3 regions of the Pseudomonas viridinivis genome follow, and region 1 is predicted to be linked to each of the others. Evidence: riboswitches for the same ligand, from Rfam matches in the RefSeq annotation. Region 1 holds a riboswitch; each other region holds the start of a gene.
What was found. Region 1 has a riboswitch for cobalamin ahead of AABC73_RS19715 (ABC transporter substrate-binding protein). Riboswitches for the same ligand answer to the same signal wherever they lie in the genome.

Region 1 (3,272 bases):
CGTGACCAGCGCAACCGTGGCGATCAGGACCACTTGAACACGTCGCACCGGGATGCCAAGCGCGGCGGCCGAATCGCTGCCGAACATGAACGCATCCAGCGCGCGGCGATGCCACAGGCAAATCGCCAGCCCGATCAACACCACCGGCACCGCCAATGTCACCGATTGCCAGCGCACCCCGCTGAGGTTGCCCAACAACCAGAACATGATGCCCCGCGCCTGTTCGGAGCTGGCCGACTTGGTAATCAGAAACGAAGTCAGCGCATTGAACAGCTGTGAACCGGCGATGCCTGCGAGGATGATTTGCCCGCTGCCGCTGACCGCTCCGGTGCTGCGCGCCAGCAAGGCGACCAGCGCAAAGGCAGCCACCGCGCCAGCAAAGGCGCCCATTGACAAGGAAATGGCTCCGGCGCCGAGGCCGATGATCGACACCAGCACCGCGCCGGTCGAAGCTCCGGCGGAAATCCCCAGTAGATATGGATCGGCCAGCGGATTACGCAGCAGTGACTGCAACACCACCCCGGAAATCGCCAGCCCGGCGCCACATGCGGCGGCAACCAGCGCGCGGGTCAGGCGGTAGTTCCAGACGATGCCTTCATCAATAGGGTCCAGCACAAAACCGGCGCCCCACAGCTTGTTGGCCAGCACCTGAAACACCAGCGACAGGCTGATCGGCGTCTCGCCAATGGCGATGCCGGCCAGAATCGCGGCCAGCAATACCGGGATCACCCACGCTGCGTGCAGACAGACCCTGCGCAGAACCTGACCGCCGGTCACTGCTCTCATTTGCCCGGATCAACCTGATCAATGGCGCTGGCCAGTTCGTTGATGCCGTCAAACATACGCACCGAGGCCTGCATGGCGTCGGCATCAAGGATCACGATGCGGTTGTGTTTCACGGCATCCATGTTTTTGGTCACCGGATCGGACTTGAGAAATTCCAGTTTTTTCTGGAAGTCGTCAGCAGGGAAGCGACGGCGATCCATGCGCGCGATGACCAGCACCGTAGGGTTGGCCTTGGCGATGGTTTCCCAGCCGACGGTTGGCCATTCTTCATCGGACTCGATCACGTTACGCAGGCCGAGGGTGTTCATCATGAAATCCGGCACGCCTTTGCGCCCGGCCACGTACGGGTCGATGTGCAGGTCGGCGCTGGAAAACCAGAACAGCGCCGATGCATCGGTCAAGTGCTTGGCCTTGACGCTGACCTGAGCCTTGGTCAAACCGGCACGCAGCTGCGCGCTCAACTCATCGCCACGGTCCTGCACGTCGAAGATCTGCGCTAGCTGCGCGACGGTCTTGAATACAGTTTCCACGGAAAATGGCTTGAGCCGCGTGCCATCGGCGCCAACCAGATTGTCTTTGCCTTCGCAGTCCGACGGCATGATGTAGGTCGGGATATTCAGTTCGCTGAACTGCTCGCGGGTGCCGACCGCGCCTTGCGGGCCGACCATCCATTCAAACTGCACCGGCACCAGGTCAGGGCGTTTGCCGATCACTGATTCGAAGCTCGGCTCGTTATCGGCCAGGCGCGGAATACGCTCGTTCTGCGCCTTGAACTGTGGCAGGACCTCGTTGAACCACAGCGAAGTGCCGGCCACTTTGTCGGCCAGCCCAAGGGAGTAGAGGATTTCAGTACCGGCCTGGCCGATGGTGACTGTTTTGCCGGGGGCCTGTTTGAAGGTCAACGGCACGCCGCAGTTCTCGACCGTCAGCGGGTAGTGCGTCGGACCGGCGGCCATGGCCAGTGCAGAACATCCAAGGCTGGCAAACAGTACGGCAAGGCGAGGCAACGTCATGAAAGGCTATCTCCATTCGAACGGATGTCCGGACGGCGGTGTAAGGGCAGGAAACACATCAGCCACCGCTGCTGACTGCGGCGGGGCCGGTCGAGCAGGGTCTGGCAGCAACGGCGATGAACCGATTCTGACGGATGTCCTCCCCGGACACCCCGCCGGTGGGTCAATTGCCAGGGCGCGTTTTCGTGCAACCCTGATGTCGGCAGGTCTCCTGACTGACGCGTCATCGCCATGCTCCGGCCTTCCCGGGTTTACCCAGTGGCATCGATGGAGCGGCTCAGCGTCTACAGTTGCGGGGGCAGTTCCGTTTGATGACCCTGAGGCCATCACGGATTCCCTATTAATCCCGTTTGGGAACCGACGGGCGGCATGGTAATGGATATCAACCGCGACGGGGAAGTTTTCCCGGCGGGCGAGTCCCTGGCCTGGAGATTGCTCGCAGTTCACCGGTTGGTGAACCTTATCGGCCGATGGTCGGTCGATACATGCACGCTGGCTGAGTGCTCCGGTGACAAATCGGCGATGATGATGCCCGGCCCGTATTATTTCTGGAGATTTCCCCCTGTGATATCGACTCAACGCACGGCCTGGCTCAAAGCCTGGGGTGCACATGCTTTTACCGCCACCGGCGTGGTCATTGCCTTCATGGCAACCATCGCGCTGTTCGAAGACCAGCCCAAGGCATGCCTGCTTTGGCTGGGCCTTGCGCTGGTGGTAGATGGAGTCGATGGCTCCCTGGCGCGCAAATTCAATGTTCAGTCGGTGCTGCCGGGCTTTGATGGTTCAGTGCTCGATCTGGTCATTGATTACCTGACCTACGTGTTTATTCCGGCGCTGTTCATTTATCGCTACATCGATTTGCCGGATCACACCATGTTGCTCAGCACTGCGGTGATTCTGGTGTCCTCGCTGTTCTGCTTCTGCAATCTGGAAATGAAAAGCAAGGACAACTATTTCCAGGGCTTTCCCGCCGCCTGGAACGTGGTCGCGCTGTGCGTCTACATCATCTCGCCAGCTTCGTGGGTGACGTTGCTGACCGTTTTCGGCCTGGCCCTGCTGACCCTGACGCGGATGAAGTTCCTCCACCCGTTCCGCGTCCGCCGCCTGATGCCACTGAACATCACCGTCACCACGATCTGGCTGGTGTGCAGCGCCTTGCTGGTCATCGACCACCCGGCGCAAAGCCCGACCGTGATGATCGTCTGGTCCGCGATGTCCGCCTATTTCCTGGGGATTTGCCTGTGGCGCACTTCGCTTGAGTGGTTGGGCAAGTTGCGTAGTTGAAGCGAACGACAGCCTGTAGGACCGGCTTGAGTCGGGAGGGCGTTCTCCGGGCGAAGCCGGTCCTACGGATCCGGTATTTGCGGATTTCACACCAGTCATCCAATAAACCGAACTCCCGTCACGCGGCCGCTTCCAAATCAGGTCACCCCCCAATTGATCTGATTCTGCGAGGGCAACATGAGCATACGA
Region 2 (3,272 bases), 860 kb from region 1:
CACCCAAGCCCAGCAATACGCTGATCGGCAAACGGCCGCTGCTGGCTTCGATGACCTTGACCGCTGGTGGCAATTCTTCGGAAACCTCGGCGCGCACGGCAGCCAGACCTGCGGCGTCGATCATGTCGGCTTTGTTCAGGATAACGAGGTCGGCACTGGCCAGTTGGTCGGCAAACAGCTCGTGCAGCGGCGATTCGTGGTCCAGGTTCGGATCCAGCTTGCGCTGGGCGTCGACCTGATCCGGGAATGCAGCGAAGGTGCCGGCCAGCACCGCCGGGCTGTCGACCACGGTAATCACGGCATCCACGGTGCAGGCGTTGCGGATTTCCGGCCATTGGAAGGCTTGTACCAGTGGCTTGGGCAACGCCAGACCTGAGGTTTCGATGAGGATGTGATCAAGATCGCCGCGACGCGCTACCAGTTCGCGCATCACCGGGAAGAATTCTTCCTGGACGGTGCAGCACAAGCAGCCATTGGCCAGCTCGTAAACCCGGCCGTTGGCTTCTTCTTCAGTACAACCGATGGTGCATTGCTTGAGGATTTCGCCGTCGATGCCCAGCTCGCCGAACTCGTTGACGATCACCGCGATGCGCCGCCCTTCAGCGTTGTCGAGCATGTGGCGCAATAACGTGGTTTTACCCGAGCCCAGAAAGCCGGTAACGATGGTGACGGGAAGTTTGGCCAGTGTTTTCATCAGGTGCCCTTTGGCGAAGCGGCGGGCAAACAGGACGAAAACCCGGTGATCAGGCACAGGACTGGATTCGCCACCGGATCACCCCGCCCGGTTGTAGTGAGAATTTGCAGGGCATGATGCCCGGATCGAGGCAGGTCTCCTGGCTTGCGGTTACGGGTGGACAGTCCACCTGCAATTCATGGCGCCTTCCCGCTTGTCGCAGTGGCTGTGCAATGAACCTGACCGCTTACAGTTGCGGGGGCAGCCGCGGCATTGACCGCGTTCCCATCTTAGCTGTGCGCTGTCCGGCTGCATGGCAGCGTGCAGCGCACAGAACCTCGAATCCGCAAGGCTACGCAGTGACCATCGGCAGGTCAATCACAAGCCTGCGTCCGACGCGAACTGATTGACGTTCAGCGCCGGCCCATGCTCTCCTGTACGCCTTGTTCGGGTGCCCTTCACAGGGTGAAACGGGAAACCGGTGCGTTCAGGCCTCATGGCTTGTGCAAGTCCGGCGCTGCCCCCGCAACGGTAAGCGAGTGAAGAGTCAGATCCACTGTGACCGGCAACGGCATGGGAAGGTGACGCTTTCAGGTCGAGCAATCGATCCCTCGCAAGCCCGGAGACCGGCCCGACATGAAACTTCTGACAAACCCGCGGTGGGCGGGCGCTGTTGATCTCTTCTGACGCCTGTCAGCGGAGCTCTCATGCGTTCCCCTCACCTTGCCGACATCCAAGAGGGAAGCGCCATGTCGATCAGTACAACCAGTCATACCGCCAGCACGACCACTGCCACCCAGACTCGACGCCTGACCGCCGCCATCAGCGCTGCCATTCTCGGCGCGTGCCTGGTGTATTTCGCCGGTTTCTCGCACATTGATGCCGTGCACAATGCGGCGCACGACACCCGTCACAGTTCTGCCTTTCCCTGCCATTGAGACCTGACGCCATGTTCAAGCGAATTGCTCAGACGGCGGGGTTTACAGGCCTGATCGCCGCCCTGTTCCTGACCCTGCTGCAAAGTTTCTGGGTCGCGCCACTGATTCTGCAAGCGGAAACCTACGAGAACGCTCCAACCGAACAGGTTCACGAGCACGCCGAAAACGCGCCCACTGGACATGTACACGATGAAGAGGCCTGGTCTCCGCAAGATGGCTGGCAGCGCATTCTGTCCACGACCGGTGGCAATCTGGTGGTCGCGGTCGGCTTCGCGCTGATGCTGGCGGGCCTGTATACCTTGCGCGCTCCGGGCAAGACATCCCAGGGCGTGCTCTGGGGATTGGCAGGTTTTGCGGTGTTCACCCTCGCGCCGACACTTGGCCTGCCGCCAGAACTGCCGGGCACTGCTGCAGCGGACCTGACCCAACGGCAAATCTGGTGGATCGGCACTGCTGCATCGACTGCAGCGGCTTTGGCATTGATCGTGTTCGGCAAGAACTGGCTGCTCAAAGTGCTGGGCGTGGCGATTCTGGTCGTGCCGCATATCATCGGCGCGCCGCAACCGCCGGTGCATGAAAGCCTGGCGCCTGAAGCGCTGGAGTCGCAGTTCAAGATCGCCTCGTTGCTGACCAACGCGCTGTTCTGGATTGCCATGGGCGTGATCAGCGCCTGGCTGTTTCGCCGCAACAATGCCGAACTTGATCAAGCCTGATCAATCGCGGCCGACGCTGGTGGCCGGGCTCGGCTGCCAGCGCGGATGCTCCGCTGGCGTGATGCTTGAGTTGATCGAGTCCAGCCTTCGAAGTCATGACCTTGAGTTGCAAGACCTCAGCGCCCTCGCCTCCATTGACCTGAAAAGCAATGAGCCCGGTCTGCTGGAGCTTGCTCGCCGGCTTCGCTTGCCGCTGACTGTATTCAGTGCACAGCAGCTCAACCCCTACGAAGCGCAATTGACTCATCGTTCGTTGACCGCCTTTGAGCACACCGGCTGTTATGGGATTGCAGAGAGCGCAGCGTTGGCGCTGGCCAGTCGATCAGGTGCTGCACGCTTGCTTATTCCTCGGGTCAATAATCGGCAAGCGACATTTGCCTTGGCCAGCACTGTGCTCGATAGCCGATAATCCGCCTCACACACCGCTTCCACTCAAGAATCTGGAGTTTCCATGACCGTTTTTTTCATCGGCGCAGGCCCTGGCGATCCGGAGTTGATCACGGTCAAGGGGCAGCGCTTGATCCGCAGTTGCCCGGTGATTATCTATGCCGGATCGCTGGTGCCAACGGCCGTGCTAGAGGGCCATAACGCGATTCAGGTCAGCAACAGCGCCGAATTGCATCTCGAACAGATCATCGCCTTGATGAAATCCGCTCATGAACAAGGCCAGGATGTGGCTCGGGTGCATTCAGGTGATCCGAGCCTGTACGGTGCCATCGGCGAACAGATCCGTTATCTGCGCGAATTGAACATTCCCTTCGAGATCATTCCGGGCGTTACCGCAACCGCTGCCTGCGCAGCCTTGCTCGGCACCGAACTGACACTGCCGGATATCTCGCAAAGCGTGATCCTCACCCGCTTCGCCGACAAGACCACAATGCCACCCGGTGAAGAACTGGCCAGTCTGGCGCAACACCGCGCCACCATGGCGATTCATCTCGGGGTCAA
Region 3 (3,272 bases), 460 kb from region 1:
TCAGCGAATGGTGATAGGTATGGCCGCGCAGCTCGCCTTCCGGCAGCGCGACTGTTTGCAGCGCCAATGCGGCGAGACGCTTTTGCATGACCGCTTCACCGGCGAGCAAGCCCACCAGCTCGGCGCGCTGGCCGTCGACATCGGTCAAGGCGTCCAGCAGATACAACATGCCGCCACACTCGGCCAGCAACGGTTTGCCCGCCTGATGATGCTGGCGAATTGCGTTAAGCATCGACGCGTTCTGGCTCAAGGCCAGGTGGTGCAGTTCCGGGTAACCACCGGGCAGATACAGGCTGTCGGCAGGCGGCAGCACTGAATCGCGGATCGGCGAGAAGAACACCAGCTGCGCACCCATGGCGCGCAGCAGATCCAGGCTGGCGCCGTAAGTGAACGCAAAGGCTTCGTCATGGGCGACGGCAATGGTCACGCCTTCCAGCAAAGGTTCGGCCGGGACAAGGTCCGGCGCGGCGAAGGTCACCGCAGGCGGCAGTTCAACTTCGCAAGTGCTGGCCAGCGCTGCGGCGGCGGCATCCAGACGCAGATCCAGATCATTCAGCTCGCTGGCCTGCACCAGTCCCAGATGCCGGCTTGGCAGTTCGATCCCGGTTTCCCGAGACAACGCGCCGTACCAGCGCAGGCCTTCGGTGAGGCTGCCTTCGAGCAATTGCGCATGCCGTACGGTGCCGACCCGGTTGGCCAGAACGCCAGCGAACGGCAGGTCCGGCTGATAGCGCGCCAGACCCAACGCCAGCGCGCCGAAGGTCTGGGCCATGGCCGTGCCATCGATGACGCCCAGCACCGGTACGCCGAAATAACGCGCCAGATCTGCGCTGGAAGGCGTGCCGTCAAACAGGCCCATCACGCCTTCGATCAGGATCAGGTCGGCTTCACCCGCCGCCTGCCACAACAGGCGGCGGCTTTCATCGGCACCGACCATCCACAAATCCAGCTGATAAACAGGCGCACCGCTGGCGCGCTCCAGAATCATCGGGTCGAGAAAATCCGGGCCGCACTTGAACACGCGAACCTTGCGGCCCTGATTGCGATGCAAACGGGCCAGCGCGGCGGTGACGGTGGTTTTGCCCTGGCCGGAAGCCGGTGCGGCGATCAGAACCGCCGGACAATGACGCGGTTCACTCACAACTCGATGCCTTTTTGCGCGCGGATACCGGCCTGGAAGGCATGTTTGACCACGGTGATTTCAGACACGGTATCGGCCATGTCGATCATTTCCGGTTTGGCGCCACGGCCGGTGACGATCACGTGCTGCATCGGCGGGCGGGCTTGCAGGTCGCCAAGCACCCGCTCGATGTCCAGATAACCGTGCTTGAGGGCGATATTCAGTTCGTCGAGGATCACCATACCAATGGCCGGATCACGCAGCATTTCCAGGGAAACTTCCCACGCGGCTTCGGCGGCGGCGATATCACGCTGGCGGTCCTGGGTTTCCCAAGTGTAGCCCTCGCCCATCACGTGATAGCGAACCTGCTCGGGGAAACGCCGGAAGAAGAACTCCTCGCCGGTGCTGTTGCTGCCTTTGATGAACTGCACGACGCCGCACTGCATGCCGTGGCCCATTGCCCGGGCCAACATGCCGAATGCAGAACTGCTTTTGCCTTTGCCGTTACCGGTCAGAACCAGCAACAGCCCGCATTCATTGGGTGCGCTGGCGATACGCTCGTCCATCACGGCTTTTTTGCGCAGCATGCGCGCCAAATGGCGTTCGTCACGTTCGGGGGATTCGTTCATCTCAGCTCTCCGCTTGAGGGCACGCGAAAGCAGACGGCTGGCAATAGAAAATGACTGGCAGCACGACTTTCGTCATGCCCAGAGCATCGCCCGCCGTGATGCTATTGAATGGATCAGGCCGGTCTCCGGGCTCATGAGCGGGAAAATCCCGACTGTGCGCCTTCCCATGTCCTTGCGGACACAGTGGCATGAAGCACAGCTTCACTCATCTACCGTTGCGGGGGCAGCACCGGGATTGGTCGCCATGGGCGTCCTTACCGGTTTCCCTGTTTCACTCAAGCAATCCGGGGATTTTGAGCACCTGAAACAAAGGGCGCAGGTTAGAGCGTTGAGGTTTGAGCGTCAATCAACTCAGCATCGGGTTGAACCTCGAAAGCCCAGACTTCTCTATCTATTACTGGACCACTGCCCGTTATGGAGATCGATCATGTTTACGCTCAGACCACAGTTCGCGGTTTTGCTACTGGTTGCGGGAGGCCTGGCGGCCTGCGGCGAATCTTCGACCCTGCAAGTCACCGACGGCACCGGGCCGTCCCCCAAGTTGCCGGAACCGAACAAGACGCTGATCCCGACCGTCAACATAGCGCCGGCGGTGGGCTGGGAAAAAGACGCCAAGCCTATCGCCGCCAAAGGCACGCAGGTCGCCGCTTTTGCCGAGCATCTGGACCACCCGCGCTGGCTGTACGTGCTGCCTAATGGCGACGTGCTGGTAGCGGAAACCAATTCGCCGCCCAAGCCTGACGATAATAAAGGCGTTCGCGGCTGGGTTATGGGCAAGGTCATGGGCCGCGCCGGCGCCGGTGTTCCAAGCCCGAATCGCATCACCTTGCTGCGCGACAAGGACCACGACGGCGTTGCCGAAACCCGCACGGTATTCCTGGAAAACCTCAACTCGCCGTTCGGCATGACGCTGGTGGGCAACAAGCTGTATGTGGCCGACACCGACCGCCTCATCAGCTTCCCGTATCAGGAAGGCCAGACCTCGATCAGCGCGCAGCCGACCAAAGTCGTCGATCTGCCCGGCGGCACGCTGAATCACCACTGGACCAAGAACGTTATCGCCAGCAAGGACGGCAGCAAGCTGTATGTGACGGTCGGCTCCAACAGCAACGTCGCCGAGAACGGCCTGGCCGCCGAAGAAGGTCGCGCGGCGATCTGGGAAGTGGACGCCGCGAGTGGCTCCCACCGCATCTTTGCGTCGGGCTTGCGCAACCCCAACGGCATGGATTGGGAACCCACCACCGGCAAACTCTGGACGGCGGTCAACGAGCGTGACGAAATCGGCAGCGATCTGGTGCCGGATTACATCACCTCAGTGCAGGACGGGGCTTTCTACGGCTGGCCGTTCAGCTACTATGGCCAGCATGTGGACGTGCGCGTGACGCCGCAGAATCCGGAATTGGTGGCCAAGGCCATCGCCCCGGACTACGCAGTCGGTCCGCATACCGCGTCACTTGGCCTGGTGTTCGCCGATGGCAAGACGTTGCCGGCGCCGTTCAATGAAGGCGTGTTCATCGGCCAGC

Region 2: it holds a riboswitch for cobalamin, as region 1 does, so the genes downstream of both, AABC73_RS15745 (CbtB-domain containing protein) here and AABC73_RS19715 (ABC transporter substrate-binding protein) in region 1, are expected to answer to the same signal.
Region 3: it holds a riboswitch for cobalamin, as region 1 does, so the genes downstream of both, cobO (cob(I)yrinic acid a,c-diamide adenosyltransferase) here and AABC73_RS19715 (ABC transporter substrate-binding protein) in region 1, are expected to answer to the same signal.

Annotation. Positions count from the first base shown of each region.
Region 1 is NZ_CP151076.1:4,197,649-4,200,920, reverse strand. It holds gene AABC73_RS19720 (iron chelate uptake ABC transporter family permease subunit) at 1-786, opposite strand, end outside; gene AABC73_RS19715 (ABC transporter substrate-binding protein) at 783-1,799, opposite strand; cobalamin riboswitch at 1,983-2,176, opposite strand; gene AABC73_RS19710 (CDP-alcohol phosphatidyltransferase family protein) at 2,364-3,083, shown strand; gene AABC73_RS19705 (hypothetical protein) at 3,261-3,272, shown strand, end outside.
Region 2 is NZ_CP151076.1:3,340,945-3,344,216, forward strand. It holds gene cobW (cobalamin biosynthesis protein CobW) at 1-694, opposite strand, end outside; cobalamin riboswitch at 806-1,029, opposite strand; cobalamin riboswitch at 1,106-1,323, shown strand; gene AABC73_RS15745 (CbtB-domain containing protein) at 1,423-1,611, shown strand; gene AABC73_RS15750 (CbtA family protein) at 1,623-2,324, shown strand; gene AABC73_RS15755 (cobalamin biosynthesis protein) at 2,302-2,733, shown strand; gene cobM (precorrin-4 C(11)-methyltransferase) at 2,776-3,272, shown strand, end outside.
Region 3 is NZ_CP151076.1:4,655,371-4,658,642, forward strand. It holds gene AABC73_RS21690 (cobyrinate a,c-diamide synthase) at 1-1,141, opposite strand, end outside; gene cobO (cob(I)yrinic acid a,c-diamide adenosyltransferase) at 1,138-1,749, opposite strand; cobalamin riboswitch at 1,848-2,069, opposite strand; gene AABC73_RS21700 (sorbosone dehydrogenase family protein) at 2,177-3,272, shown strand, end outside.